Regions from separate parts of the Kitasatospora sp. NPDC059973 genome, predicted to be linked through region 3. Evidence: riboswitches for the same ligand, from Rfam matches in the RefSeq annotation. Region 3 holds a riboswitch; each other region holds the start of a gene.
What was found. Region 3 has a riboswitch for cyclic di-AMP ahead of ACFWA9_RS28225 (peptidoglycan DD-metalloendopeptidase family protein). Riboswitches for the same ligand answer to the same signal wherever they lie in the genome.
Positions count from the first base shown of each region.

Region 1 (7,141 bases), on a different contig from region 3:
CAGCAGGTTCGGGTTGTCGGGGTGGTACTCGAAGGAGTCGATCTCCCCGTTGCCGTTCTTCCAGGTCCACAGGGCCGGCCAGGCGCCCGTACCGGCGGGGAGCTTGACCCGGGTCTCGGCGTAGTCGCCGGTCTTCACCTGGAAGCCCTCGCTGGAGTACTCGGTGGTGAGCAGCCCGGTGTCCCAGGACTTCTTGCCGTTCTCCAGCGTGTTGGCGCCCGGCTTGGCGGTGAAGGTGGCAACGCCGCCGGCCACCGAGACGTTGTTCTTGTTCAACCAGTCGAGCTTGTTGTCGTCCGGGTTGTGGTTGCCGTAGTGGTAGGCGCTGCTCTTGTCGCCCGTCCAGCGCGAACCGTAGGCGATCGGGCCGTTGAACTCGTCCGACCAGGTCAGCGACTTCCCGGCGACCGGGGCGCCGGTGGCCGGGGTCGACGGGGTGGCGGTCGCGGTGGGCGTCGGGGTGGGCGTCGACGTCGGCGTCGGGGTGGGCTTGGGGGTGGCGGTCGGGCTCGGGGTGGGCGCGACGGTCGCGTCGGAGACCGCGAGCTGGCGCGAGGGCAGGTTGTGCCAGGCACCGCCGAGGTCCTGCCAGAAGCCGAACTGGGTGTACGTCCCGGCGGGCAGGGTGCGGGCACCGGTGGTGATCGACAGGCCGCTGGGGCAGATCTGCGCGTTGGAGACGTTGCCGGGGAAGTCGAGGTTGCGCCCGGCCGCGTCGCGGACGCCGACCCCGACGGTCCTGGCCGTGAAGCAGGACGAGGAGTGGACGGTCAGCGCGGCCGTGGTGGCCTTGCCCGCGACCATGGTGGCCGGGGCGAGCCGGTCCTGGGTGACGGTCGGCGCGGTGGCCGCCTGGGCGCCGGTGAGCGCCGGGACGCCGAGCAGGCCGGCGCCGCTGATGGCGAGCGCTCCGGTGGCGGCGAAGGCGGCCTTGCAGCCTCGGTGGGAGGGGCGGGCGTGGCGCGGCGTCGCGCGCCGGGCAGGCTTCTGCATGGCGGTGTCCTCTGTAGACGCCTGCGAGGTGAGCTGTCGGGTTCGGGCTGAGGTTGCCCGGCCGCCTGTGGGAGCGGCTTCACCCCTAGCCTCGGTCCGCACGCGCGGGCGCGTGGGCCGGGCACTGACCTGGGTCCCCCGCTCCCGTCCGCTGCGGTGCTCGACTGCCGACCGGCGGGTGGACAGGACTCGGCGTCCCGACGGCGGGGTCCGCGAAGACGGACTCGTGCATGCTAGGCAGGCCGCTCGAATGTCGACAAGCCGACAGGGGGTGTTGTCGCGCAGCTCACAGTGGGAGCCGTCCGGAGTGGATCAAGTCACCGGGGAAGTTGATCAGTTGGAGGCGGGGCGGGGCGGGGCCTGGGGCGGGGGCGGGACGGCGGCCGGGGCGGCCGAGGGGGTCGGCGGCGGGCCGGCGAGCGGGTGGCGGAGGTCCGGCCGGGGTGGGCGCGGCGCCGGCCCGGTGTCCGCTCCGTGGCCGGGTGCCCGCATGTCCGCCGCGAAGGTCGGCCGGTCGGATAGGTTGGGAGTCCAGCCGTACCGCACAGACGAGAGACGAGGACCCGCTCCGCCATGACCGCGCCCCTGCCCGCCTTCGCCGGCCGTACCTACCTCTTCCAGGTCGACAACGGCGCGGCCTTCCGCAACGCCTACTCGCCCGACGGCAAGCGGCTGCGCTGGGAGGGCCTCGGCGAGTCGGCGGGCCAGTGGGAGGACGTCGCGCTGCACATCGCCGAGATCGGGCCGGAGCTGTACTTCGTCAGCTGGACCGAGCAGAGCGGCATCACCGTCAGCCACGTGATGGACCTCGGCAGGCTGACGGTGCGCGCGTTCTGGACGTACGAGGGCGAGGGCGGCCGGGTCGGCGAGCTGCACACCGGGACGCTGGAGCCGGTGGCCTGAGACCGGTCCGGGGCCGCCGGGCGCGCTGGTATCCGGGCGTGCTGGCCGGGCGGGCGGGCCCGGCGGTGGTCAGACCGTGTGGCTCGGCACCTTGAGGTGCTGGGAGAGCCACTCCAGCGAGGACGGCAGCAGCCTGCTCCAGGTCTCGAAGTTGTGGCCGCCGGTCTTCATCATGCTGTAGGAGACCTTCATGGGCGCGTGCGCGGCCGCCACGAAGGCCTCGGTGTCCCGGCGGTAGTCGCCGTCGCCCTCCCTGGTCCCGGCCAGCAGGACGGACACCTCGGGCTGCGGCAGGTTCTTCAGCCGCCACATCAGGTCCGCCTCGTTGCGACGCTGCTGGCTGCCCCGGAAGAGGTCGCCGGTGGTCGGGTCGTCGGCGGCCTGGTAGTAGCCGGAGAGCGAGACGGCGGTCGGGAAGACCTCCGGGTGCCGCATGGCGAGCTTGAGGGCGCAGTAGCCGCCGGTCGAGTTGCCCATGAAGCCCCAGGCCTGCGGGTCCGAGGAGACCCGGTAGGTCGCCTGGATCGCGGCCGGGACGTCCTTGGTGAAGTACGTCTCCGACTGCGCGCCGCCCGGGATGTCCTCGCACTCGGTGTCCTGCGGGAGTGCGGGCGAGGGGCGCATCAGCACCATCACGGTCGGCTGCATCCGACCCTCCTGGAGCAGCTTGAGCGCCGCGCCCGGGTAGTTCAGCCGGGTCACCAGGTTCTTCGCGATCCCGGGGAAGCCGGTGCTCACGATCACCGCCGGGAACTGCTTCTGCGCGTACTCCGGCTGGAAGTACTGCGGCGGCAGGTAGACGTACCCGTCGGTGGAGAGCCGGGTGCCGGCGCCGTCGATCCGGACCTCGCGGATCTCGCCGGACTGCTTGGGGTCGCGACCGAGCGCCCCGCCGCCCTGGACCGACGCGTGCCCGATGGTCTCCACCTGGAGGCGCCCGGAGGCGTCCGCCTTGTTCTGGATGACGACCGGGCCGTTGTCGCCGGTGCCGAGCAGATCGTCCCAACTGCTGTAGAAGGCGAAGTAGTTGTTGGCCACCAGGCCCAGCGCGGCGAGCACGGTGAGCTGGGTGGCGAGCAGCGCGCCGATCCGGCCGAGCACCGCCTGCCAGGTCGTCTTCGACAGTCTCGGCCACAGCCAGACCGTGCCGGCCATCATCACGACGGCGATCAATACGGTCAGCGCCAGCACCTTGTGGCTCGTCAGACCCATGTCCTACTTGCTCCCACGCCTCGAACTCCCCCGCCCCCGTTGTCAGGACAACTGTCAGGACAACCGGAACGGCCGCCCCGGTTCCCCCGTCCACCACGGAAGCCACCGCCGAGGCGCGATCAACAACCCTAGCGGTCCGCCGGGCCCCCGTGGACCCGCCGACCAGCGGGTATGGCGGCCGGGGCGGTGCCGGGACCGCGGGAGAGCGGGCTGGCACGAGCGGAGTGACGGGCGCTGTGGCGGGTGGGCCGGGCTGAGGTCGCCTCAGCTGACGCTGCTCCAGAGGCGCAGGCCGGCGGTCAGTTCGCGCATGCACCGGGCGCCCAGTTCCTGGGGCGAACCGGGCCCGGCGGCGGGGGCGTCGGAGAAGGCCCACTCCTCCAGGGCCACCCGGATGGCGGTGGTCGCGGCGGCGGCCGCGAGCCGGATCTCCAGCTCGTCGGTGCCCCGGGGGCAGCGGGCGGTGAGCACCGCGCGCAGCCGCTCCTCCGAGTCGGCGTGCACCCGCTGCCAGACCGAGTCGAGCCGGGGATCGCGCAGCAGGTCGCGGGTCCAGTGCATGGCCTCCACGCCCGGGGTGTCGGTGGGCGTCAGCGACTCGACCGCCGAACGCTCCAGCGCCTCGCGGACCGGCAGATCGGCCGAGCTCTCCGCGAAGAGCAGCACCCACCGCCGGCCGCCGGCCGCCAGCAGCGGGGCGACGGCGTCCTCCTTCACGGAGAAGTAGCGGTAGAAGGTGCGCACCGAGATGCCGGAGGCGAGCGCGATCTCCTCGGCGGTGGTCGCCTCGGCCCCGCGCTCGGCGAAGAGCGCGGCGGCGGTACGGGCGATCTCCAGCCGGGTGGTGTCACGGCGGCGCTGGTTCAGGGTGGGGCGTCCGATCACGGCACTCAGCGTACGCGGACCGACGCACCCGGTGGCGCGACGTGCCGGGATGGCGTGTTGCGCCAGGAAGGCGTGTCGCGCCGGAGTGGCGCGGCACGCCCAGGTGGCGGGACGTGTCGGGGTGACGTGTTGTGCCAGGACGGCGTGACACGCACGGATGGCGCGGCGTGCCGTGGTGGCGTGTCGCGTCAAAGTGGCGTGACACGCCCAGGTGGCGCGGCGTGCCGTGGTGGCGCGGGCGCGCCTCGGCGGCGTTCCGCACCGGGCGGTCAGCGGTATGACCGTCGAGCCGAACCGGCATGGCACGTCGTGCCACTTTGGCCCGTCACGACTTATTGGCACGATGTGCCACTTCGGCGTACCGTGTCAATCGAGGTCGCGAGACCACGAACGAACGGAGAACCACCATGGAGCGCTTCAGCGGACGGAACGTCCTGATCACCGGCGGCGGCTCGGGCATCGGCCAGGCCACCGTGCACCGGATCCTCGCCGAGGGCGGGCGGGTCGTCGCGGTCGACGTCAACGAGGACGGCCTGAGGGTCACCCTGGACCGGGCGACCGGTGACGGGACCGCCGACCGGTTGACGACCTCGGTCGTGGACATCTCGGACGAGGCCGCCGTCCGCGCGGGCGTGGCCGAGGCGGTGGCCGGACTCGGCGGGCTCGACGTCCTGGTCAACGCGGCCGGCATCCTGCGCTCCTCGCACACCCACGAGACCAGCCTGGAGTTCTGGAACACGCTGATCGCGGTCAACCTGACCGGCACCTTCCTGATGACCCGCGAGGCGCTGCCGGCCCTGCTCGCCGGTGGGCGGGGCGTGGTGGTGAACTTCAGCTCCACCTCCGCGACCTTCGCGCACCCCTACATGGCCGCGTACGCCGCGACCAAGGGCGGCATCCAGTCGTTCACCCACGCGATCGCCTCGGAGTACGCCAAGCAGGGACTGCGCGCGGTCTGCGTCGCCCCGGGCAGCATCGACAGCGGCATGACCAACAACCCGGGCCTGCCGGCCGACGCCGACTTCAGCCTGCTCGCCAAGCTCTCCCCCGCGCTCGGCCAGGGCTTCGCCGGGCCGGAGACGGTGGCCGGCGTGATCGCCATGCTGGCCTCGGACGACGGCGCCTTCGTCACCGGCACCGAGATCCGGATCGACGGCGGCACTCACATGTGACCCCCGATCGGACGGCGGGCCGACCCGGGGGGCCCTGGGGCTGTCCCGGGGCGCCGAGGTGGCCTTTACTGGAGGTGAGGGCACCCGAGCCGGCGGACGGACGCCGCACCGTGTCGCCGCCGCCGGTGGTTCAGCAGCCCGCCCGGCAGGAGGCCGTGCCATGAGCTCACCGTCGCGGGAACAAGCCTTACCCCGTCTCGTCGTCGACACCCCCGGCCGGCTCCGGGGCGAGGTCTTCGAACTGACCGACCGGCCGCTGCTCGTCGGCCGGGACGCCACCTGCCAGATCCGGGTGGGCGAGCCCGGCGTCAGCCGGCGCCACGCCGTGGTGCAGCGGTCGGCCGGTCACACCACCGTCGAGGACCTGGCCTCCACCAACGGCACCCGGCTCAACGGCCACCCGGTGCACGGACAGGAGGAGCTGCACGCCGGGGACGTCCTGGACTTCGGCCCCTTCGAGGTGCACTACGAGGACCCGTGGGAGGCCGACACCGCCATCCTTCCCGGCCCCGGCACGGGGGACCCGGCGCAGAGCCCGGCGGAGCGGCCCGCCGATGTCACCCGGACCGCCGCGCTGCCGCTCCAGCCGGAGCCGTCGGAGCACCAGGGCCGCCAGGAGTACCAGGAACGCCAGGAGTACCGGCAACCGCAGGAGCAGCCGCGCGGGCTGCGCGGTCCGCTCGTGCCGCCGTCGGCGCAGCAGCAGCAGCAGTACCCACCACACCAGTACCCTCCGCCGCCGCAGTACCCGTCGGCGCGGCCGCCCCCGCCGGGCCGCCGCCCGCCACCGCCCGGGCCGCCCGACCGCCCGGCGGCACCGCCGTACGGGGCGGAGCGCGGGTTCGAGGTGGGGCAGCAGCAGGCGGGCAACCTCAGCAACGTCGCGGGTGACCAGTACAACTACGTCACGCAGGCCCGGCGGGAGAGCTTCTTCCGCGAGATCGCGGCCACCCGGACCAGGGCGCGGCACCTGGTGGTGGCGGGCTTCCTGCTCTTCGTGGTCGGCGGCGCGGTCTACGGCTGGGCGATCATCCGCTTCATCGCCGAGACCAACGACGCGGCCAACACCGACAGCCCCGACCTGACCGTGCCCAACGTCCTCGGCCCGGAGATCGGCGGTATGCCGGTGGGCGCCATCGGCTTCGGGGCGGCCGCGATCGGCAGTGTTCTGGTCCTCGTCGGAATCGTCCTGCACATCGTGGCCACCTCCCGTCGGCGGCGCTTCGAGTCGGCGGAAGCGCAGCGGCTCCAGGCGCCACCGCCCCGCTGAGACTCCCCAGCGTCCAAGGACCGACTCCCCGGAGGGACGCCATGGTCTTCAACATCGGCAACCAGCAGGGCGGCGTGATCAACAACGTCGCCGGTGACCAGACGGTCCGGGGCGGCCAGACGGGCCACTTCACGGCGGCCGGGCAGGACGTCCGCGCGCTGGTCGACGAACTCCGCTCCGCCGCCGAGCGGGCGCAGCTGCCCCCCGCGGTCGCCCCCGAGGTCCGGACCGAGCTCGACGCGCTGGACACGGAGGTCGCGCGACCGGAGCCGGACCGCGAGGCGGTCGCGGGCCGGCTCACCAGGATCACCCGCCTGCTCGGCTCGGCCGGCGCACTCGTCGCCGCCGGTACCGGCCTGCTCGGGCCCCTCTCGGCCCTGGCGGGCTGGCTCGGCGCACTGGGACAGCCGATCCTCCGGGCACTCGGCGGCTGACCCGGCCCCCGGCCGGGCGGACGCCCGCCAACGCGGCACCGCCCGGTCCTCAGCGGTCGGCCCGGGGACGGCGCAGCCCGTACCGGTCCGCCGAGCCGCTCCCCGCCCGCCCGGCAGCAGGCCCCGGCCCCGGATACGCGCCAGCGCGGCACTTCCTGGCCCGCAGCACACGGCCGCCGGGACGACCAGCGCACTCCCCCGCAGCCCTGACCGGTCTACGCGGACCGCACTCCGCCCAGACGAACGGCGCGGTGCTCCAGACGGCTGCGCCG
Region 1 is NZ_JBHWUI010000019.1:25,945-33,085, reverse strand. Features, by position in the region: gene ACFWA9_RS08200 (hypothetical protein) at 1-993, opposite strand, end outside; cyclic di-AMP (ydaO/yuaA leader) riboswitch at 998-1,121, opposite strand; gene ACFWA9_RS08195 (hypothetical protein) at 1,567-1,896, shown strand; gene ACFWA9_RS08190 (alpha/beta hydrolase-fold protein) at 1,966-3,108, opposite strand; gene ACFWA9_RS08185 (TetR family transcriptional regulator) at 3,373-3,993, opposite strand; gene ACFWA9_RS08180 (SDR family NAD(P)-dependent oxidoreductase) at 4,401-5,165, shown strand; gene ACFWA9_RS08175 (FHA domain-containing protein) at 5,326-6,435, shown strand; gene ACFWA9_RS08170 (hypothetical protein) at 6,477-6,869, shown strand.
Region 1: linked by a shared signal. The riboswitch ahead of ACFWA9_RS08200 (hypothetical protein) and the one ahead of ACFWA9_RS28225 (peptidoglycan DD-metalloendopeptidase family protein) in region 3 are both predicted to bind cyclic di-AMP.

Region 2 (7,141 bases), on a different contig from region 3:
GAGAACGCCGCCGAGCAGGGCCGCCGTTCGGCCCGCGAGGGGCGCAGCGTCGAGGACATGCGGCTGCGGCTGCTGCTGGACACCGTGCTGCAGTCGGCGCAGGGGCTCCAGCGGGAGCTGGCCCTGCCGGTCTCCCAGATCCGCCCGGCCGACCTGGTCGAGGCGGTGGTGCCGGGTTCGGCCTCGCCGAACGACGTGGCGCGGCGCGGGCTGGCCGAGGACGACCCGGCGCTGCTGGACCAGCTGCTGGCGATCCCGCAGGTCCACCTGGTGGTGGACGGCTACAACGTGACCAAGACCGGCTACCCCGCGCTCCCGCTGGAGCAGCAGCGGATCCGGCTGCTGGGCGGGCTGGCGATGCTGGCCCAGCGCACGCAGGCGGAGGTGACCTGCGTGTTCGACGGCCAGGACCTCGACGTGCCGGTGATCCTGGCGCCGCCGCGCGGGGTCCGGGTGCGGTTCAGCCGGACCGGGGAGACCGCCGACGAACTGATCCGCCGCCTGGTGCGGGCCGAGCCGCAGGGCCGGCCGGTGGTGGTGGTCTCCACCGACCGGGAGGTCGCGGAGGGCGTGCGGAAGGCGGGCGCGCGCCCTGTAGCCTCGGTGCTGCTGCTGAACCGACTGGCCCGGCCCTGAGCTCGGCCGGGGCCGGCCGGCAGGAGATGACGCCTGGTCAGCGCCCGGTTTGCGGGGATGTGTGGATCCCGTGAAGTCATGGCGGGGGGCGGGAGTTCACGCCATCGGGGGAGTGGCGCAAAGCGTGGATCTTCACTAGGGTCTGGCGTCAAACCTATTTTCCGGATTCTCACTCGTTCGGGTGAGTCCGTTGGAAGAAGGAGCCGGTCACTTGGCCACCCACCGCCGTCCCAAGCAGTCGAGCCGTGCACGGGTCACCGTGCTGACCGCTGCCGCTGCGACCGCGGTCGCCCTCTCGGCCCAGGTCAGCGCCCACGCCGCGCCCAGCCCGTCCCCCAAGAAGGAGGACGTGAAGGCGCAGGTCGACCAGCTGCAGGAGGAGGCCGAGCAGGCCACCGAGAAGTTCAACGGTGCCAAGGAGCGGGCGGACCAGCTGCGCAAGCAGGCGGACCAGCTCCAGGACCAGGTGGCTCGCGGCCAGGACCAGATGACCCAGCTTCAGGGCGGGCTGGCCGAGGTGGCGGCCGAGCAGTACCGGACCGGCGGCATCGACCCGTCCGTCCAGCTGATGCTCGCCTCCGACCCGTCCGGCTACCTGGACAAGGCCGCCAGCGTCCAGCAGGCCAGCTCCAGCCAGACCGAGGCGCTCAAGGGCCTGCAGGACCAGCAGCGCCGGCTGGACCAGCAGAAGGCCGAGGCGGCCGCCGTCCTCGCCTCGCTGGACAGCACGACCAAGGACCTGAACCAGTCCAAGGCCGAGGTCAACAAGAAGCTCAAGGAAGCCCAGGACCTGCTGAACTCGCTCAGCGCCGCCGACCGGGCCGCGCTGAAGGCCGCCCAGCAGCAGGCCGACCGGGCCTCGCGCGGCAGCGAGCGCACCGACCTGAGCAGCCTGCCGCAGGGCAGCGGCTTCGCCGGGCAGGCCGTCGCCAACGCGATGAGCAAGCAGGGTTCGCCGTACGTCTGGAGCGCGGTCGGCCCGAACTCCTTCGACTGCTCCGGTCTGATGGTCTGGTCGTACGCGAAGGCCGGCGTCTCGCTGCCGCGCACCTCGCAGGCGCAGGCCAACTACGGCTCGAAGGTGGCCTCGCTGGCCGACGCCCAGCCGGGCGACCTCATCATCTACCGCCCGGACCGCAGCCACGTCGGGATGTACATCGGCAACGGGATGGTGGTCCACGCGCCGCACACCGGTGACGTGGTGAAGGTGATGAAGGCCGACGCGATGCCGATCAACGCGATCCGCCGGGTCTGACGGACCGACATGCCCACGGGCCGGGATCCGGCCCTGTGATCCGCGCCACCCCCGGAACCGGGGGTGGCGTCGGTGTCTGCGGCCGCATCATGACAAACGATCAGCTCCATGTGGGCGCGTGATCACACCCGGTCATATTCACAAATGAACTTGGATATTCTTCCGGCATTTTTCTGACAAGGATTTGAACGGATCACGGTTCTGTTACTAGGGTCATGCCTCGAACCACCGCACAGTCGATCACCCAGCAGGGGTGGCGGCGGAGGTTTACCGCCGAGTTCGTGAAGCAGCGGGGCAGAGCATCTGCCCGACGGGGAGTCCAGTAGTCGGGGGCGCTGTGGAACGGAGCCGGGGAACCATGTTCCTCCGGGGTGAATCGGCGCCAGGTCGACCGTCGTGCGGTCGGTGAGGCGTCGTAGGGCACGCTTCCGGCCCGAACCCGTCAGCTCACCCGGTAGGCGGACGTAGGAAGAAGGAGTCCGCCTTCGTGGCGTCCCATCGTCGTCCCAAGCCCGCCGGCCGTGCCCGGGTCTCGATTCTGACCGGTGTCGCCGCCGCGGCGGTCGCGCTCTCCGCGCAGTCCGGCGCCCACGCCGACCCGACGCCGACCAAGGATCAGGTCAAGGAGCAGATCGACCAGCTCAACGAGCAGGCCGAGCAGGCCACCGAGAAGCTCAACGGCGCCCAGGCCAAGCAGCAGGAGCTGCAGAAGCAGGTCGGTGAGCTGCAGGACAAGGTGGCCCGTCAGCAGGCCGCGGTGACCGAGGCCCAGGGCGGTCTCGCCGAGATCGCCGGCGAGCAGTACCGCAACGGCGGCATATCGCCGACCGTGCAGCTGATGCTCTCGTCCAGCCCGGACAGCTTCCTCAGCCAGGCCGGTGCCATCAACCAGGCCGGCAGCACGCAGTCCGGTGCGCTGAAGGACCTCCAGGAGCAGCAGCGCAGGCTCGACCAGGACCGCAACGAGGCCCAGGGCAAGCTCGGCGAGCTCGAAGCCACCACCCAGCAGCTGAAGGCCTCCAAGGAGGAGGTCCAGGGCAAGCTGGCCAAGGCCCAGGACCTGTACAACTCGCTGTCCGAGCAGGAGCGCCAGGCGATGCGCGCGGCCGAGGAGAAGGCCGCCGCCGAGGCGAAGGCCAAGGCGGACGCCGCCAAGGCCGAGGCCAAGGCCAAGGCGGACGCCGACCGCGCCTCCCGCGACAACACCCGCGACCAGCTGCCCGCCCCGTCCTCGCCGGCCGCCAAGCCCGCCGCCGCCGCGCCGTCCGCGCCCGCCGCAAACGGCTCGCGCGCCGCCGCCGCGATCGCCGCCGCGGAGAGCAAGCTGGGCGCCCCGTACGTCTACGGCGCGGCCGGTCCGAGCTCCTTCGACTGCTCCGGCCTGACCAGCTGGGCCTACGCCCAGGCAGACGTGTCGCTGCCGCGCACCTCGCAGTCCCAGGCCACCGCCGGTACCAACGTGGGCACCAACATCGCCAACGCCCAGCCCGGCGACCTGATCATCTACCGTGCGGACCGCAGCCACGTCGCGCTCTACGTCGGTGGCGGCCAGGTCATCCACGCGCCGAAGCCCGGCGCGAACGTCCGGTACGAGACCGCCAGCATGCTGCCGATCTCGGCCATCGTGCGCGTCTGATCCGACGTCTGCTCCCGCAGGCCCGGTCTCCCCTCGCGGGAGGCCGGGCCTGCGGCTTTCGTGCCGGGCCGTGCTGATGTCCGATTGCGGGTCAAATATTCGGGTTGGGAGGGGTTTGGACTCGCTCGCCCGGACTCGCTAACGTCTGCCACCGGACTCCCGCTCGACAGCCGCCCGCACCGGTGCGGCGGCGGGGCCGGGTCGCAGGATCGGAGTTACCGTCGTATGGCCGTGCACCGCCGTTCCCCCCTGCCGGGCGCGTTCGCCCGTGCGCTGGTGCTGACCGCCGCGGCCACCACCGCGCTGGGGGTGGCCACGGGGGGTGCCGCCCAGGCCGCCCCGGGCACGCCGGACGGGCCGTCGAACCGCAAGGACGTCAAGGCGCAGGTGGAACAGCTGTACGACGAGGCCGAGCAGGCCTCGGAGAAGTACAACGCCGCACTGGACGTCCAGCAGCGCCTCCAGCACGAGACCGGCACGCTCCAGCAGCAGGTCGCCGTCGCCCAGGGCGAGCTCAACGAGCTCCGCGGCGACCTCGCCACCGTGGCCGGCGCCGAGTACCGGGGCGGCGGGATGGCGCAGACCGTCCAGCTGATGCTCTCCACCGACCCGGAGGGCTACCTCTCCAGGGCCCGCAGCCTGGACCAGGCCGCCGAGCGGCAGAACGAGACGCTGCACGAGGTGGTGGCCCGTCAGCGCCGGCTCGACCAGCGCCGGACGGAGGCCTCGATGAAGCTCTCCGAGCTGGAGGAGACCCGCCGGGCCCTGGCCGAGAGCAAGCAGCAGATCCAGCAGCGGCTGGCCAAGGCGCAGCGGCTGCTCAACAGCCTGGGGGCGGGCGAGCGGGCCCGGATGGTGGCCCAGGACGCCCGCGAGGCCGAGCAGCGGGCCACCCGCGGCACCGACCGCCTCGACCTGGGCACGGCCCCGCCCGCCTCCGAACGCGGCGCGGCCGCGCTGGCCGCCGCCGTGCGGATGATCGGTTCGCCCTATGTGTACGGATCCGCCGGGCCCCGCGCGTTCGACTGTTCCGGTCTGATGTACTGGAGCTGGCGGCAGGCCGGAGTGACCCTGCCGCGCACCTCGCAGGCCCAGGCGTACGCCGGCCAGCGGGTCAGCATCTCCGACGCGCGACCGGGAGACCTGGTGATCTTCTACCGGGACAGGCACCACGTCGGCATGTACGCCGGCGGCGGGGTGATCGTGCACGCCCCCTACCCGGGCGCCAAGGTCCGCTACGAGAGCGTCAACGCGATGCCCGTCGCGGAGGTGATCCGGCTCTGAGCCGGCCCGTCCCGACCCCTCCCGCCGATGCCGTGACACGCCGCCGCGCACTGTCCCGGCGCGGGGCCCTGCTGCTCGCGGCGGGCGGACTGGCCCAGCTGTCACTGCCCCGGGCGGCTCCGGCGGCCTCCGTGGCCGCGGTGGCGGACCAGCGGGCCGAGGTGGCCGCGCTGCTGGCCGAGCGGGCCCGGACGCTGACCGCCCCACCGTCCGCGCCCCCGGTGGAGGCGGCCTACCGCAACCTCGTGCTCGGCCCGGCCGGTCGGCCGGACCGGCTCACCGCCACCGCCGAACTGACCGTCCGGGTGACCGGCTACGACGCCTACCCGGTGGTCCACCCGCGCCGGCTGGAGCTGTGGCGGACCGGCGGGGGCTGGCGGGTCGAACGCGAGGACGGCCCGGACGGGCCGGCGCCGCTCTGGGACTTCGGGACCGTCCGGGCGGTGGCCGGCGCGCACTGCCTGGTGCTCGGCCTGGCCGACGGCCCGGACCCGGCGCAGCTCACGACCGTGGCCGACCGGGCCGTCCCGGCCGTCACCGCGCTCTGGGGCACCGCCTGGCCGGGCCGGCTGCTCCTGGAGCTGCCCGCCACCGAGGAGCAGTTCGGCCGGCTGCTGGACGCCGACCCGGCGGGCTGGACCGGCATGGTGGCGGTCACCACCGCGGCGCCCGGCGCCCCCCGGCACACCCCGGCCGACCGGGTGCTGGTCAACCCCGGCGCCTACCGGGGGCTCAGCGACTTCGGCCGCCAGGTGGTGATCACCCACGAGGCCGTGCACGTGGCGACCCGGGCCGACACCCGGGCCTGGACGCCGCTCTGGCTCTCCGAGGGCGTCGCCGACTGGACCGGCTACCGGGACTCCGGCCGCTCGCCCCGGCAGATCGCCCCCGAGCTGGCCCGGGACGTCGCCGCCGGCCGGGTGCCCTCGGCGCTCCCCGCCGACCGGGACTTCACCGCCGGGGCCGACGGCATCGCCCAGGCCTACGAGCAGGCCTGGCTGGCCTGCGACCTGATCGCCCGGCGCTTCGGGCCGGACCGGCTGGTCGGCTACTACCGGGCGGTCGGCGCGGCGGGCGCGGGGGCGGGCCGGGAGGAGCAGTCGGACCGCGTCCTGCGGGACGAGCTGGGCCTCGGACTGGCCGAGTTCACCGCGCTCTGGGTCACCGAGGTCCGCCGCCTGGCGGCCTAGCGCCGCCGCTGGGCCGGCGGCCGGTCGATGCCGTCCAGCAGGTCCTGCTCGTACGCGATCCCCGGGCGCACCGGGTAGCCGTTCGCCGACACCGGCTCCGGCTCCGCGCGGTCCAGCACGACGGTCGGCGGGAGCTGGGCAGCCCCGCGGGTCGAGCGCCAGAGCCGGACGCAGGACAGCCCGGTGGCGGCCAGCAGCAGCAGGTTGCGCAGGGTCAGCGCGGTGACGGCCCAGGGCTCGCTGCCGACCAGCTCGCTGAAGAGCAGCGGGAACTCCACCACGGTCAGCGGCGTCGCGGCCAGGACCAGCAGCGCCACCGGGCGCTGGCTGGTGCCGCGCACGGTCAGGCAGACCGCCGCCACGCCGACCAGCCAGACCAGGTACTGCGGGCTGATCACCCGGCTGGTCACGGTGAAGATCAGCAGCGCGGCCAGCGCAGCGTCGTACATGGTCGCCGCGTTGCGGCGCTTGGCGGTGAAGCGCCAGAGCAGCAGCCAGGCGAAGCCCAGCAGGCTGCCGGCCAGCATCACCTTGCCGACCACGTTCACCCACGGCCCGAGCATCTCGACCGAGCCGTAGTTCATCGTCACCCTGCCGTCCCAGGCGCCGGCCATCCGGGCGAAGTGCAGCGGCAGCGCGCCGACCGACTCCACCTCGACGCCGCGGTCCTTCTGGAAGGTCAGGAACTCGAAGGCGCCGTTCATCCCGGCCGCCAGCAGGAAGCCCACCGAGACGGCGGTGGCCGCGGCGGCGGTCCAGGAGCGGCGGGTGCGGCGGCCGGACGGGGTGCCGATCAGGCCGATCAGCGGCCAGATCTTGATGATCCCGCCCAGCCCCAGCAGGATGCCGCCGATCGCCGGGCGGCGGATCAGCGCCAGCAGGCCGGCCACTGCGACGGCGGTGACGATGACGTCGTACCGGTTGTAGATCATCGGACCGAGCAGCGGCACGCCGGCCACCCAGACCCAGGCACCGGTCAGGGCCCGGCCCCTGCGCAGGCCGGTACGCACCAGCAGGGCCATCGCGACCGCGTCGGCCAGCCCGCAGATCACCCAGAAGGAGACCAGGTACGACCAGGGCAGCAGCCCGGGCAGCATGATCACCAGGGCGGCGCCGGGCGGGTACTGCCAGGTCACGTCG
Region 2 is NZ_JBHWUI010000098.1:19,739-26,879, forward strand. Features, by position in the region: gene ACFWA9_RS24890 (NYN domain-containing protein) at 1-636, shown strand, start outside; gene ACFWA9_RS24895 (NlpC/P60 family protein) at 848-1,891, shown strand; cyclic di-AMP (ydaO/yuaA leader) riboswitch at 2,215-2,368, shown strand; gene ACFWA9_RS24900 (NlpC/P60 family protein) at 2,379-3,527, shown strand; gene ACFWA9_RS24905 (NlpC/P60 family protein) at 3,753-4,811, shown strand; gene ACFWA9_RS24910 (hypothetical protein) at 4,844-6,001, shown strand; gene ACFWA9_RS24915 (glycosyltransferase 87 family protein) at 5,998-7,141, opposite strand, start outside.
Region 2: linked by a shared signal. The riboswitch ahead of ACFWA9_RS24900 (NlpC/P60 family protein) and the one ahead of ACFWA9_RS28225 (peptidoglycan DD-metalloendopeptidase family protein) in region 3 are both predicted to bind cyclic di-AMP.

Region 3 (7,141 bases):
GTCGATGTCCGAGCCGTACTCCGAGCCGGTGCGGATCTCGAAGTGCAGGTGCGGGCCGGTCACGTTGCCGGTGGCACCCGAGAGGCCGATCTGCTGGCCGGCGGTGACGGTCTGACCGATCTTCACACCGATCGAGGACAGGTGCGCGTACTCGGCGTAGTGGCCGTCGGCGAGCTTGATCTCGACCTCGTTGCCGTAGGCGCCGCCGTTGCCGGCCTTCACCACGGTGCCGGCGCCGACGGCGCGCAGCGGGGTGCCGGTGGAGGCGACGAAGTCGGCACCGGTGTGGTGACCGGAGGCCCACATCGAGCCGGCCACGCCGTAGGCGGTGCCGAGCTTCGGGTTGGCGAGGGGGGCGACGAAGCCCGAGGTGCTGGCCGCGGCGGCCGGCGCCGCGGGGGCGGCCGGAGCGGCCGGCTTCGCGGCGGGGGCGGCCGGCTTGGCGGCCGGGGCCTCGGCGGGCTTGGCGGCCTGGACCGGCTTCGGGGCGGCGTGCTGGGCGGCCGGCTTCTGCGCGTCCTGCGAGACCTGCGGCTTGGCGGCCGGGGCGGCGGGCTTGGCGGCCTCGGCGGCGGCCGGAGCGGCGGCGGCCTTGGCACCCAGCGCGAGCTGCTGACCCGGGAAGATGAGGTTCGGGTTGGCACCGACGACCGAGCGGTTGTGGTCGTAGAGGGCCTTCCAGCCACCCTCGACCTGCTTGGCGTCGGCGATCTTCGACAGGGTGTCCCCGCCGACGACCTTGTAGCTCTCCTCGGCCGGCGCGGCGGCCGGCTTGGCGGCCTCGGCGGCCGGCTGCGCGGCAGCGGCCGGCGCGGCGTCGACGCTGGTGGCGCCGGTCCAGGTGGAGGTCTGGGCGGGCTTGGCGGCCGGGGCGGTGTGGGCCTGGGCGCTGATGGTGGTCACCAGCGGGAGGGCGAAAGCGGCGCCGGTCACGGCGGTGGCGATGCCGATGCGGGCGGCGCGGGGCAGGGTGATACGACGAGCCTGTGCGGGCATGGCGAACTGTCCTCTCCGACGCCTGCGAGGTGAGCTGTCGGGTTCGGGCTGGAGTTGCCCGGCCGCATAGCGCGGCTTCACCCCAAGCCGGACCGTGAATTCCGGTCCGGCGACTTACCTTTGGGTCCCCCGCTCCTGCCGTACAGAGTTCGGTTCGTACCACCGGGCAGCGGCAGGACTAGGCGTTCCACCCGGTGGCCACCCGGTCCAATGCCGGGCGGTCGCTGAACTAAAACTCATCCGCCCGGGCGAAGCAATGTCGATCTCTTGAATCGACAACCACTACCGGGAAGGCCGTGACACTCCGAATGATCGGCTGCACAGTATGTGCACAATCGATTCACCGCGTGCCACTGATCCACCACGCTCCGCCGATTTCGGTGTCCGTACGCATGCGATCGCCTACGGAAAGCCATCCGCCGACACACCCCCGGTGACCCTTGTCACGTCGCCTCCCGGGGCGCACGATCAGGCGGTGGCCACCTCCGAGGCCGGCACCCTGCGCCTGGGCACCGCGCAGGGCCGCTGGGTACTACTGGCGACGGTGCTCGGCTCCAGCATGGCGATGCTCGACGGCACCGTCGTCAACGTCGCACTGCCCCGGATCGGCACCGATCTCGGCGCTCCGCTCGCCGCCCTGCAATGGACGCTCAACGCCTATCTGCTCACCCTGGCCGGCCTGATCCTGCTCGGCGGCGCGCTCGGTGACCGCTACGGCCGGCGCCGCGTCTTCCTGATCGGCGTGCTCTGGTTCGCCGCCGCCTCGGCGGCCTGCGCCGCGGCCCCCACCATCGAGGTGCTGGTCGCCGCCCGCGCGGTGCAGGGCGTCGGCGGGGCGCTGCTCACCCCCGGCTCGCTGGCGATGCTCCAGGCGGTGTTCCACCCTGACGACCGCTCGGCGGCGGTCGGCCTCTGGTCCGGCCTCGGCGGGGTGTCCGCCGCGATCGGCCCGTTCCTCGGCGGCTGGCTGGTGGACGGCCCCGGCTGGCGGTGGATCTTCCTGTTGAACGTCCCGCTCGCCGCCCTGGTGGTCGCGGTTGCCTCCCGGCACGTCCCGGAGAGCCGGGACGAGAGCGCGACCGGCCGGTTCGACGTCCTCGGCGCGGCGCTGGCCGCGTTCGCGCTGGGCTCGGTCACCTACGCGCTGACCGCGGCGGGCGACGGGCTCTCGGCCGTGGTGTGGGTGTCCGGCGCGGCCGGCCTGCTGCTGGGCACGGCCTTCGTGATGGTCGAACGCCGCGTCCCGGAGCCGATGCTGCCGCTCGGCCTCTTCTCCTCCCGCCTGTTCACCGCGGTGAACCTGGTCACCCTCTGCGTCTACGCGGCGTTCAGCGGCGTCTTCTTCCTCCTGGTCGTCCAGCTGCAGATCGTCTCCGGCTTCTCCCCACTGGTCTCCGGGCTCGCCCTGCTGCCGATCACCGTGCTGATGCTCGCGCTGTCCGCCCGGGCCGGCCGGCTCGGCAAGCGGATCGGCCCGCGCCTCCCGCTCACCGTGGGGCCGCTGCTCTGCGCGACGGGGGTCCTGCTGATGCTGCGGATCGGCTCCGACGCCTCGTACTGGACGGACGTGCTGCCGGCCGCCACCGTGATGGGCTGCGGGATGGTCCTGCTGGTCGCGCCGCTGACCGCGACGGTGCTCGCGGCGGTGGAGGTCCGGCATGCCGGGATCGCCAGCGGCGTCAACAACGCCGCCGCCCGCGCGGCCGGGCTGCTCGCGGTGGCCGCCCTGCCGGCGCTGGCCGGGCTCAGCGGCGAGGCCTACCGGGTGCCGGCCGCGGTGGACTCCGCCTTCCGGACCGCGATGCTGATCTGCGCCGGGCTGCTGGTCACCGGCGCGATGACGGCGTTCACCACCGTCCGGGGCAACGTGCTGGCCCCCGAGGACCACCCGGTCGCCGAGCCGGACTGCACCTACGCCTGCGGCACCGCCCCTCCGCTGGATCCGGGCCATGCCGCCGCCGGACACGGCGAAGGCCCCGCCACCGGATCGGCGGCGGGGCCCACGAAGGCCTGAGGCAACGTCAGAGGATGTCGCCCGGGGCGTACTTGGCGGCCTCGGGGTAGGCGGCCGCGACGGCCTCGACCTGGCGGACCACCTCGGCGACCTGGGCACCGGCCGCGCCGGTGAAGGAGAGCCGGTCGGCCAGCAGCGCGTCCAGCCCGGCCCGGTCCAGCGGGATCCGCGCGTCCGCCGCCAGCCGGTCCAGCAGCTCGTTCTCCCGCGCGCCGGCCCGCATCGCCAGCGCCGAGGCGACGGCGTGCTCCTTGATGACCTCGTGCCCGGTCTCCCGGCCGACGCCCGCCCGCACCGCGCCCATCAGCACCTTGGTGGTGGCCAGGAACGGCAGGTAGCGGTCCAGCTCGGCCTCGATCACGGCGGGGAAGGCGCCGAACTCGTCGAGGACGGTCAGGAAGGTCTCCAGCAGGCCGTCGAAGGCGAAGAAGGCGTCCGGCAGCGCGACCCGGCGGACCACCGAGCAGGAGACGTCGCCCTCGTTCCACTGGTCGCCGCCCAGCTCGGCGGTCATCGAGGCGTACCCGCGCAGGATGACGGCCAGGCCGTTGACGCGCTCGCAGGAGCGGGTGTTCATCTTGTGCGGCATCGCGGAGGAGCCGACCTGGCCCTCCTTGAACCCCTCGGTGACCAGCTCGTGGCCGGCCATCAGGCGGATCGTCTTGGCCAGGCTGGACGGCCCGGCCGAGAGCTGGACGAGGGCGGTGAGCACCTCGAAGTCCAGCGAGCGCGGGTAGACCTGGCCGACGCTGGTCAGCACGTGGTCGAAGCCGAGGTGACCGGCCACCCGGCGCTCCAGCTCGGCGAGCTTGTCGGTGTCGCCGCCGAGCAGGTCCAGCATGTCCTGGGCGGTGCCGACCGGGCCCTTGATCCCGCGCAGCGGGTAGCGGGCGATCAGCTCCTCCAGCCGGCGGAAGGCGACCAGCACCTCGTCGGCGACGGTCGCGAAGCGCTTGCCCAGGGTGGTGGCCTGCGCGGCGACGTTGTGCGACCGGCCGGCCATGACCAGCTCGGAGTGCTGGGCGGCGAGCCGGCCCAGGCGGACCAGCACGGCGACCGTGCGGTCGCGGACGTGCTCCAGCGACTGGCGGATCTGCAGCTGCTCGACGTTCTCGGTCAGGTCCCGGGAGGTCATGCCCTTGTGGATCTGCTCGTGGCCGGCGAGGTCGCTGAACTCCTCGATCCGCGCCTTCACGTCGTGCCGGGTGACCCGCTCGCGGGCGGCGATCGAACCGAGGTCGACCTGGTCGATCACCCGCTCGTAGTCGGCGACGGCGCCTGCGGGCACCTCCACGCCGAGGTCCTGCTGGGCCTTCAGGACGGCGAGCCACAGGTGGCGCTCAAGGACCACCTTGTGCTCGGGGGACCACAGCTGGGCCAGGGTCGCCGAGGCGTACCGGGAGGCCAGGACATTGGGGATCTGGGGCTTCGCGCTCACGCTTCGCAAGCCTAACAGCCGAGGTCAGCGCGAGCGGCGGCGGACCGGGCGCTGCCGCCTCCCGCGCCCGCCCCGGCCGATCGCCGTACCGCTGTGCTGCCGTGCCGCCGTGCCGCCGTGCCGCCGTGCCGCTACACCGTGCCGGGCGAGCGCCCGGCGAGGACCGGCAGCACCTGCGCGCAGATCGAGTGCAGCGAGATCCGCTGCTCGTCCGTCATCGCCTCGAAGGCCTGGTGGGTACGGCTCATCTCGCCGCGGATCAGCCCGAGGATCTCGCGGCCCTGCTCGGTGATCACCACGATCTTGACCCGCCGGTCACCGGCCGCCGCCTCGCGGTTGGCCAGGCCGAGCGACTCCAGCCGGTCGACGATCCCCGTCACGTTGGAGGCGTCGCAGCCCAGCCGGCCGGCCAGCGCGCGCATCGGCACCGGCTCCTGCACCGCACCGAGGGCCTTCGCCTGGGAGGAGGAGAGGCCGTGCCGGGCCGCGGCTCCCGCGAAGTCCTGGAAGTAGGCGGCGCCGACGGCGGCCAACGCCTCCATCAACTCGGCGTTGGTCGGTACGGTCGTCGTCGCTGTCGAACCCATGGGGCCAGCGTACGACCGAGTGCTTCACCAACTCAAGCTTTGACCGGGGCAAAAGTCCGCAGGTCAACCGCTCGGCCCCGGAAGGGCCCCCGGACGGCCCCCGGGCACCCGACCGGTCGCCCTCAGAGCACCAGCTGGTCGAAGAGCCGCCGCAGCTCGGCCTCCGGGTCACCGGTCAGCCCGGTGTGCACCGGTCCCGGCTGGACGATGGCACTGCGCGGCGCCGTCAGCCAGCGGAACCGCTGCCCCGGACTGTCGCCCGCCGCCGGACCGGCCGCGGGCCCGCCCGCGCAGACCGCCTCGATCCCGTGCAGCGCCCGCCGCACCCCGGCGACGTCCGCCACCGGGTCGAGCGCCAGCAGCCGGGCCTGGTCCAGATGGGTCCGGGCGCCCAGGTGCGCGCTCTGCCGGCAGTACAGCAGCACCCCGACGTTGACGCACTCGCCGCGCTCGACCCGGGGCACCGCCCGGATCACCGCGTACTCGTAGTCGTGCAGCTCGACGGCCGGCGGGGCCGGCGTCACGGACTCGCTCATGCGGAGACCTCCGGCAGCCAGTCACGCGGACCGGCCAGTCGCCCGGTCAGCTGGGAGCGGTACGCGGCGCGCACCGCCTCGGGCGAGTCGAAGCCCGGCTCGTCCGCCAGCCAGACGTCCGGGATCCGCGCCACCGCCGCCTCCACCGCCGCCTCGGCGAGCGGCGCGAGCGCCTTGTCCGCGGCCACCAGATCGGGCTCCGCGCGCAACAGCGCGTGGTCGGAGGCGTCGTACGGGCGGCGGATCCAGCCGGCCGCGCCCGCCCAGTGGTGATGGAAGATCAGGCTGGCGCCGTGGTCGATCAGCCGCAGCCCGCCGGTGGCCACCAGCAGGTTGGGGTTGCGCCACGAGCGGTCGACGTTGCCGATCAGGGCGTCGAACCAGAGCACCTGCCCGGCCAGCCCGGCGTCCACCTCGAAGCAGAGCGGGTCGAAGTTGAGCGCCCCGCTGACGAAGGCCATCCCGAGGTTGCGGCCGCCGCTGGCCCGCATCTGGTCCTGGATCTGCGGGTCCGGCTCGCTGCGGGCCAGCACCGGGTCGAGGTCCACGGTGACCAACTCCGGTACCGGCAGCCCGAGCCGGCGGCCCAGCTCACCGGCCAGCACCTCCGCCACCAGCGCTTTGCGGCCCTGCGCGGCGCCGACCCATTTCAGGGCGTACAACCGCCGGTCGTCGGCCTCGACCAGGCCCGGCATCGAGCCGCCTTCTCGCAGTGGCGTCACATAACGGACCGCCGTCACCTCGGGGAGCACGCCGGACAGCCTATCGGGCATATGCGCGGACCGGGCGCCGCGTGCCGTCCCCGCCCGGCGCGGGCCTGCGCCATCCGCGCCGTCCGGTGGCAGCGCCCGCTCCGCCGTGCGAGTGTGGCTCAGAGTAGTGGGGACCTTGCACGGTACGAACTGCGAACTGCACTGTAAGGGATGAACGATGGAACGAGCTCGGATCCTGATCGTGGGCGGTGGCTTCGCCGGACTGGAGTGCGCTCGCCGGCTCGAACGCAAGCTCACGCCCTCGGAGGCGGAGATCTCGCTGGTCACGCCGTTCAGCTATCAGCTCTATCTGCCGCTGCTCCCGCACGTGGCGGCCGGGGTGCTGACCCCGCAGTCGGTCGCGGTCTCGCTCCGCCGGACGCTGCGCCGCACCCACATCGTCCCCGGCGGCGCGATCGGCGTCGACCCGCGTTCGAAGGTCTGCGTGGTCCGCAAGATCACCGACGAGGTCGTCGCGCAGAAGTACGACTACCTGGTGCTCGCGCCCGGCAGCGTGACCCGCACCTTCGACATCCCGGGCCTGACCGACTACGCGCGCGGCATGAAGACGCTCGCCGAGGCGACCTACGTCCGCGACCACGTCATCGCCCAACTCGACCTCGCCTCCGCCACCCTGGACCAGCGGGAGCGCGAGTCCCGGCTCCAGTTCGTGGTGGTCGGCGGCGGCTACGCGGGCACCGAGACCGCCGCCTGCCTCCAGCGGCTGACCACCGCGGCCGCCCGGCGCTACCCGCGGCTGGACGCCCGGCAGATCAAGTGGCACCTGATCGACATCGCCCCGAAGCTGATGCCGGAGC
Region 3 is NZ_JBHWUI010000125.1:190-7,330, forward strand. Features, by position in the region: gene ACFWA9_RS28225 (peptidoglycan DD-metalloendopeptidase family protein) at 1-996, opposite strand, end outside; cyclic di-AMP (ydaO/yuaA leader) riboswitch at 1,001-1,161, opposite strand; gene ACFWA9_RS28230 (MFS transporter) at 1,472-3,010, shown strand; gene purB (adenylosuccinate lyase) at 3,018-4,448, opposite strand; gene ACFWA9_RS28240 (MarR family transcriptional regulator) at 4,580-5,035, opposite strand; gene ACFWA9_RS28245 (DUF3037 domain-containing protein) at 5,158-5,571, opposite strand; gene ACFWA9_RS28250 (HipA family kinase) at 5,568-6,323, opposite strand; gene ACFWA9_RS28255 (NAD(P)/FAD-dependent oxidoreductase) at 6,502-7,141, shown strand, end outside.

Region 4 (7,141 bases), on a different contig from region 3:
CGCTGGCGGGCTCCAGCAGCGAGGCGAACCGGGGCGGCGCGTCGACGACGACATCGGCCACCCGCCGGTAGCCGTCGGCGGACGCGCCGCCGGTCACCCGTACCGGCCCGCCGTGCCCGGCCCGCCCACCGCCCGTCGGTGCCAGCCACCCGACCACGGCGGTGCCCGCACCCAGCACCGCCACCGCTGCCGCCACCCGGGGGCCGGTCGCCCTCCTCGCCCCGACCCTTCCGGCCCCGACCGCGTCCGCCTCGACCGTCCTCGTCCTGACCGCTCTCTTCCTGGCCCTGTTCGTCATGGTCAGGACGGTAGGGGTGGCCGGGGGACCGAGGCCCGGGTCGAAAGGCAGGAGGAGACCTTGACGATCGTCGGGGTTGACGCCGCACGCCGGGTGAGCCGTTCGGGGCACGGTCCGCGCCGAGGGGGCCGGGCCGCCCTACCCTCGGGACACCGTCCGGCCGCTCGCGGGAAGGCGCCTCCGAACGCCTGCCGCCCCCCACCCCGGAGACCAGCCATGCACCGTCGGACCGCCGTCGTCCTCGGCGCCCTGCTCGCCGTCCCGACGCTGGCCGCCTGCGGGGCCGGCGGGCTGACGCCGGGCACGGCGGCCGTGCTGGACGGCCGGCGGATCCCGGTGGCGGCCGTCGAGGCCCGGGTCGCGGAGCTGCGCGAGGTGGCCGGCGGCGCCTCCGCGGACGCCCGCCGGCCGCCGGACGGACTGGTACGACGGGCCGTCGCGGACCTGCTGCTCGACGCGGTCGTCGCCCGCGCCTTGGCCGACCGCGGGCTCGCGGTGGGCGGCGCGGAGGTGGCGGCGGCCCGGACGGCGGCGCAGGACCGGTACGGCGGTGCCGGCCCGCTCGCCCGCGTCCTGGCCGCCCGGGGTGTCGCCGGTCCCGGCGTCGACGACTACTTCCGTCGCGAGCTGAGCATCCGCCGCCTCGCCGCCGCCACGGGCCAGGACGCCGCCACCCCGGCGGGCGACCACACCGTCCGCCTCGCCCTGGCCGAAGCCGCCCTCCACCTGCGCGTCAACCCCCGCTACGGCACCTGGAACGCCGACCGGGTCGCCCTCCTCCCCGACACCCCGCCCTGGCTGGCCGGCTGACCCTCAGGCTCGACGAGCACAGGAAGTCGGACCGGCCGACTTCCCACTCCGCGCGCCGCGACCGGCACGCGCCCCTGCCGCCGCACGGGACGGGTGGCGGCCACCGGCCTGCCGCCGTCCTTTGAGCGTGGGGGCGGGGCCGGACCGGCACCCGGTTCTGCCGCTGCCCCTGTGTGGCGGGCGGATCGGGCGATCGGGCGGATCGGGCGGATCGGGGAGACGGGCGGAGCGGGGCGGTGGGGCGCGGCCGGTGCACGGGCCAGCCGTCGCCCTCGAGGGCGGGCGGAGTGCGGCGGTGGGGCCGGGCCGGTGCCGTGGCCCCGCCGCCTCGGGGGCCGGTGCCTGTCGCCCGTCGGGCCGGGCGGAGCGCGGTGCCGGACCCTGACCGGCACCCGCCCCCGGGCCGGGCGATACCCGGTACGCGGCCTGACCGGCACCCGCCCCGCCGTCCCCCTGGCCGGGCGAAACGTGGAGGCGGGGGCTCACCGGGGCCGGGTAGGTTCGGGGTGTGACGAATCTTCCGGGCGCGAAGCTGATCCTGCTCACCACCACCCACCGGGTGGCTCCCGGCCTGCTGGCCTGGCCCGCCTGGGAGGCGCTGCGGTCGGCCGGGCGGGTGCTCGCCGGGGACGCCGCGCACCCGCAGCTGCCGGCGGTGCGGCAGGCGGGGGTCGAGGTGGAGGTGGTGGCGCCCGGTTCGGCGCCCACGCTCGCCCGGCTGCTGACCGGACAGCCGGCCCCCTCGGGGCCGACGGTCTGGCTGGGCAGCCCGGACGGCGACCCCGGGCTCACCGACGCGCTGGCGCGCCTCGCGGTCGAGCACGCGGGCGAGGTGCCCGAGATCGAGGTGCTGCCCGGTTCGTACGACCTGCCGGGCGCGCGGCTGCTGGACCTGGTCTCGGTGATGGACCGCCTTCGCTCGCCCGGCGGCTGCCCCTGGGACGCCGAGCAGACCCACGCCAGCCTGGTGAAGTACCTGGTGGAGGAGTCCTTCGAGCTGGTCGAGGCGATCGAGGAGGGGGACCGCGACACGCTCCGGGAGGAGCTGGGCGACGTCCTGCTCCAGGTCTTCTTCCACTCCCGGATCGCCGAGGAGCACCCCACCGACGCGTTCTCCATCGACGACGTGGCAGGTGACATCGTCGAGAAGCTGATGTACCGCCACCCGCACGTCTTCGGGGACGTCGAGGCCGAGGGCGCCGCCGAGGTGGAGGCGAACTGGGAGGCGCTGAAGGCCGCCGAGAAGTCGGAGCGCGAGTCGGTGCTGGACGGCGTGCCGGCCGGTCTTCCCGCGCTGGCGTACGCGGCGAAGCTGGTGTCCCGGGTGCGCCGGGCGGGCTTCACCGGTGTGCCGGACGCGGCCTACGAGCTGCCCGCGGAGCTCACGGCGGAGTCGGCGGGCCGGCTGCTGCTCGCGGTGGCGCAGCGGGCGTTCGACGCGGGGGTGGACGTGGACGCCGCGCTCCGGGCGGCCGCGCGCGGCTACCGGGACGCCGTGCGCGCCGCCGAGGGGCTCAAGCCCGAGTAGCCCCGAGCGGCCCCCGGAGCACGCCCGGGCCGAGACCCGCGCCCGGGCACGCCCGCACCGCGACCTGCCGCCCGGGCACGCCGCCCGCACCGCGACCCGCCGCGCCCCCGTCAGACCGCCGCCACGTCCTCCACCGCCCGGCGCTGCACCGGGACCACCTCGTCGACGACCTCGGCGATCGCCTCGCCGACCAGGGCGAGCAGTTCGGCCAGCCGCTCCAGGTCGAGGTGGTCCGGCAGCTCGGCGAGGGAGACGACGCGCTCGCCGCCCGGCCCGGCGACGCAGAACAGGTCGATCGGGCCGAGGTGCTTCTCGGTGGTGTCGACCAGGGCGGCGATGTCGCTCGGGCGGCGGATGTCGCCGCAGACGCCGACGACCGGGCAGCCCGGCCGGTCGAGTTCGGTGGCGAGGTCCTCGGCGATGCCGACCTGCTGGTCGGCGATGAGGACGCCGGAGGCGCCCGCGGCGGTGAACCGGCGGGCGAGGCCGGCTCCCGACCCGCCGGCGAGTACGGCGATGACCACGACTGCCCCGGTGACCCGCATGGTGCGCTCCTCCCTGTGGGCGGCTCCGCACCGGCGCCCACGCATTTTGCTTGCGGAGGATCGTAGGCAGGTCCTGACCCTCCGCAACAGGGATTACCCCTCAGGTGACCAGGCTCACGCCTGCCGCGCCGGGGTTCCCCACCGGATACGGTCGACACATGCCAGTTCAGCCCGATTCAGCCCGCCCGCCGCTCTTCACCTGGGAGTTCGCCGCCGACCCGTACCCGGCGTACGCGTGGCTGCGGGAGCACGAACCGGTGCACCGCACCACCCTGCCGAGCGGGGTCGAGGCCTGGCTGGTGACCAGGTACGCGGACGCCCGGCAGGCGCTCGCCGACAGCCGGCTCTCGAAGAACCCGGCCCATCACAGCGGGCACGCCCACCGCAGCGGCCGGGTCGGCATCCCCGGCGAGCGCCAGGCCAATCTGATGACCCACCTGCTGAACATCGACCCGCCGGACCACACCCGGCTGCGCCGGCTGGTCTCGAAGGCGTTCACGCCGCGCCGGGTGGCGGAGTTCGAGCCCCGGGTGCAGCAGCTCACCGACCGGCTGATCGACGGCTTCGCGGAGCGCGGCTCGGCGGACCTGATCCACGAGTTCGCCTTCCCGCTGCCGATCTACGCGATCTGCGACCTGCTCGGCGTGCCGGCCGAGGACCAGGACGACTTCCGGGACTGGGCGGGCATGATGATCCGCCACGGCAGCGGGCAGCGCGGCGGGGTGGGACGCGCCGTCAAGCGGATGCGCGCCTACCTGGCGGAGCTGATCCACCGCAAGCGGGCCGATCCCGGCGACGACCTCATCTCGGGGCTGATCCGGGCCAGCGACCACGGTGAGCACCTGACCGAGAACGAGGCCGCGGCGATGGCCTTCATCCTCCTCTTCGCCGGGTTCGAGACGACCGTGAACCTGATCGGCAACGGCACCTACGCCCTGCTGCGCAACCCCGGGCAGCGGGCGCTGCTCCAGGACTCGATCGCCTGCGGTGAGACCGCGCTGCTGGAGACCGGTATCGAGGAACTCCTGCGCTACGACGGTCCGGTGGAGCTCGCCACCTGGCGGTTCGCGACCAGCCCGCTGACCATCGGCGGCGTGGACATCCCGGTCGGCGATCCGGTGCTGGTGGTGCTCGCGGCGGCGGACCGGGACCCGGCGCGGTTCGCCGACGAGAACACCCTCGACCTGGCCCGGACGGACAACCCGCACCTCGGCTTCGGGCACGGCATCCACTACTGCATCGGTGCTCCGCTGGCCCGGTTGGAGGGGCGCGCGGCGCTCACCACCCTGCTCACCCGGTTGCCCGATCTGCGACTCGCCGCAAGCCCGGAGGAGCTCCGCTGGCGCGGTGGCCTGATCATGCGTGGACTGCGCGATCTCCCGGTGGAATTCACCCCCGAGAAGCCCTCCGCGGCACCGGTGGACGGGCTCTGAGCAAATCCGTCCGGCGGCCCCCGGCGGTGTCTCGATCTCGTCGTGCCGAGACCTCGACACGCTGACGGAGTGTCGCCGACACGCCCTGGTGGCGGGTATGAATCAGCATCAAACCGGACATAGCCCTGTCGTTGGTAGGCGATCGGCCACGCGCCGTAATTTATGTGTGATACCTGCGATATGAGCTTGTTATTGATGTGAGGATCTGTCTACCCTCCCTGGAGTTCGCAGCTGCGGACCTCGTGCGCGGAACGCCGAATCCTGCCCGCCGCGTTACGGGAAACCGACCAGAACCCTTGGGCAGGGGCGGGGGAACCAGGTTTGTTGCCGTCCCCCACGGCTTGGGGTGAAGCCGCCCGCGCGGACAGAAGGCGTCCGCGTCGTGCGGCCGGGCCACCTCCCGGTCCGAACCCGACAGCTCACCTCGCAGGCGTGCGGAGAGGGACTTCCCCATGCTCTTCGTCGGAACCGGCCGTCACCGTCGTCGCACCCAGACCGAGAAGGCCATCGCCGTTGCCGGCGTGGCCGGCGTCGGACTCGCCCTGCCGCTCCTCACCGCCACCGGCGCCTCGGCCGCCCCGGCCTCGACCTGGGACGCGGTCGCCCAGTGCGAGAGCGGCGGCAACTGGGGCATCAACACCGGCAACGGCTTCTACGGCGGCCTCCAGTTCACCTCCAGCACCTGGAAGGCGTTCGGCGGCACCTCGTACGCGCCGCAGGCCCACCAGGCCAGCCGGGCGCAGCAGATCTCGGTCGCCGAGAAGGTCCTCGCCTCGCAGGGGCCGGGCGCCTGGCCGGTCTGCTCCCAGAAGGCGGGCCTGGCCAAGGGCGGGGCCGCGGCCTCGGTCGACACCTCCTCGGACGCCGAGCCGACGGCCGCCGCCAAGCCGGCCCAGTCGAAGCCCGCGCCGAAGCCGGCGCAGAAGCCCGCGCAGAAGCCGGCCCAGCAGCAGGCCCCGAAGCCCGCCGCCCAGCAGCCCGCCCAGCAGGACGACCGGGCTCCGGGCTTCGCCGGCCAGCCCGGCTGGGACGCCGACGCGAAGGTCTTCTGGTACCAGAGCGACGGCGCCTGGTACTGGACCAGCCACCAGAGCGTCTACCAGCAGTACGCCGGTCAGCAGGCCGCCCAGCAGGCGAGCGGGTACGCGGGCCAGGACAGCCGCCCCGCCGCCCACGGCGCCCCGGCCGCGGCCGCTCCCGCCGCCCAGCAGCGCACCGGGCACGGCTACACCGTCCAGTCCGGTGACACCCTGTCGACGATCGCCGCCGCCCAGGGCGTCGACGGCGGCTGGCAGACGCTGTACGACGGCAACCGCGGCACCGTCGGCACCGACCCCAACCTGATCCTCCCGGGCCAGCAGCTCGACCTCGGCTGACCGCCCGTGTGGTGACTCCCCGTGCGGTGACGCCACGAAGGGGGCCGGTTCGGCCCCCTTCGTCCGCATCCGGCCGCATTTCGTGGGACAACCAGGTGAACTACCGGTGGGTAGCCCGGCCACACGCTGAGACGGGACCGAGGTCGACGTGGTCCCGGGAGCCCGTGCGGTTAGGCTCTGGTCGTAACGACTCCGCAACCATCCGGCCGACAGCACCCATCGTCAGCCGAACCTGCTTCCGCTAGGAGATGCCTCGTGCCGTCCATCGATGTCGTCGTAGCCCGTGAGATTCTCGACTCGCGTGGCAACCCCACGGTCGAGGTCGAGGTCGGCCTCGACGACGGCAGCACCGGCCGTGCCGCTGTCCCGTCGGGTGCCTCCACCGGTGCCTTCGAGGCGCTGGAGCTTCGCGACGGTGACAAGAACCGCTACTTCGGCAAGGGCGTGGAGAAGGCCGTCCTGGCCGTCATCGAGCAGATCGGCCCCGAGCTGGTCGGCTACGACGCCACCGAGCAGCGCCTGATCGACCAGGCCATGCTCGACCTGGACGCCACGCCGGACAAGTCCTCGCTCGGCGCCAACGCGATCCTGGGCGTCTCGCTCGCCGTGGCGCACGCCGCCTCCGAGGCCAGCGACCTGCCGCTGTTCCGCTACCTGGGCGGCCCGAACGCCCACGTCCTGCCCGTCCCGATGATGAACATCCTCAACGGTGGCTCGCACGCGGACTCCAACGTCGACATCCAGGAGTTCATGATCGCTCCGATCGGCGCGGAGTCCTTCTCCGAGGCCGTCCGCTGGGGCGTCGAGGTCTACCACACCCTCAAGGGCGTGCTGAAGGAGCGCGGCCTGTCCACCGGCCTCGGCGACGAGGGCGGCTTCGCGCCGAACCTGGACAGCAACCGCGAGGCCCTCGACCTCATCACCGAGGCCATCCAGAAGGCCGGTTACGTGCCCGGCCGGGACATCGCGCTCGCCCTGGACGTCGCCGCCTCCGAGTTCTACCAGGACGGTGCCTACCAGTTCGAGGGCAAGGCGCTCTCCGCCGCCGAGCTCATCGAGTACTACGCCGAGCTCGTCGCCGCGTACCCGCTGGTCTCCATCGAGGACCCGCTGGACGAGTCGGACTGGGACGGCTGGAAGGCCATGACCGT
Region 4 is NZ_JBHWUI010000112.1:7,194-14,334, reverse strand. Features, by position in the region: gene ACFWA9_RS26780 (hypothetical protein) at 1-71, shown strand, start outside; gene ACFWA9_RS26775 (hypothetical protein) at 515-1,108, shown strand; gene ACFWA9_RS26770 (MazG family protein) at 1,617-2,636, shown strand; gene ACFWA9_RS26765 (SDR family NAD(P)-dependent oxidoreductase) at 2,747-3,181, opposite strand; gene ACFWA9_RS26760 (cytochrome P450) at 3,340-4,614, shown strand; cyclic di-AMP (ydaO/yuaA leader) riboswitch at 4,889-5,061, shown strand; gene ACFWA9_RS26755 (transglycosylase family protein) at 5,067-5,990, shown strand; gene eno (phosphopyruvate hydratase) at 6,246-7,141, shown strand, end outside.
Region 4: linked by a shared signal. The riboswitch ahead of ACFWA9_RS26755 (transglycosylase family protein) and the one ahead of ACFWA9_RS28225 (peptidoglycan DD-metalloendopeptidase family protein) in region 3 are both predicted to bind cyclic di-AMP.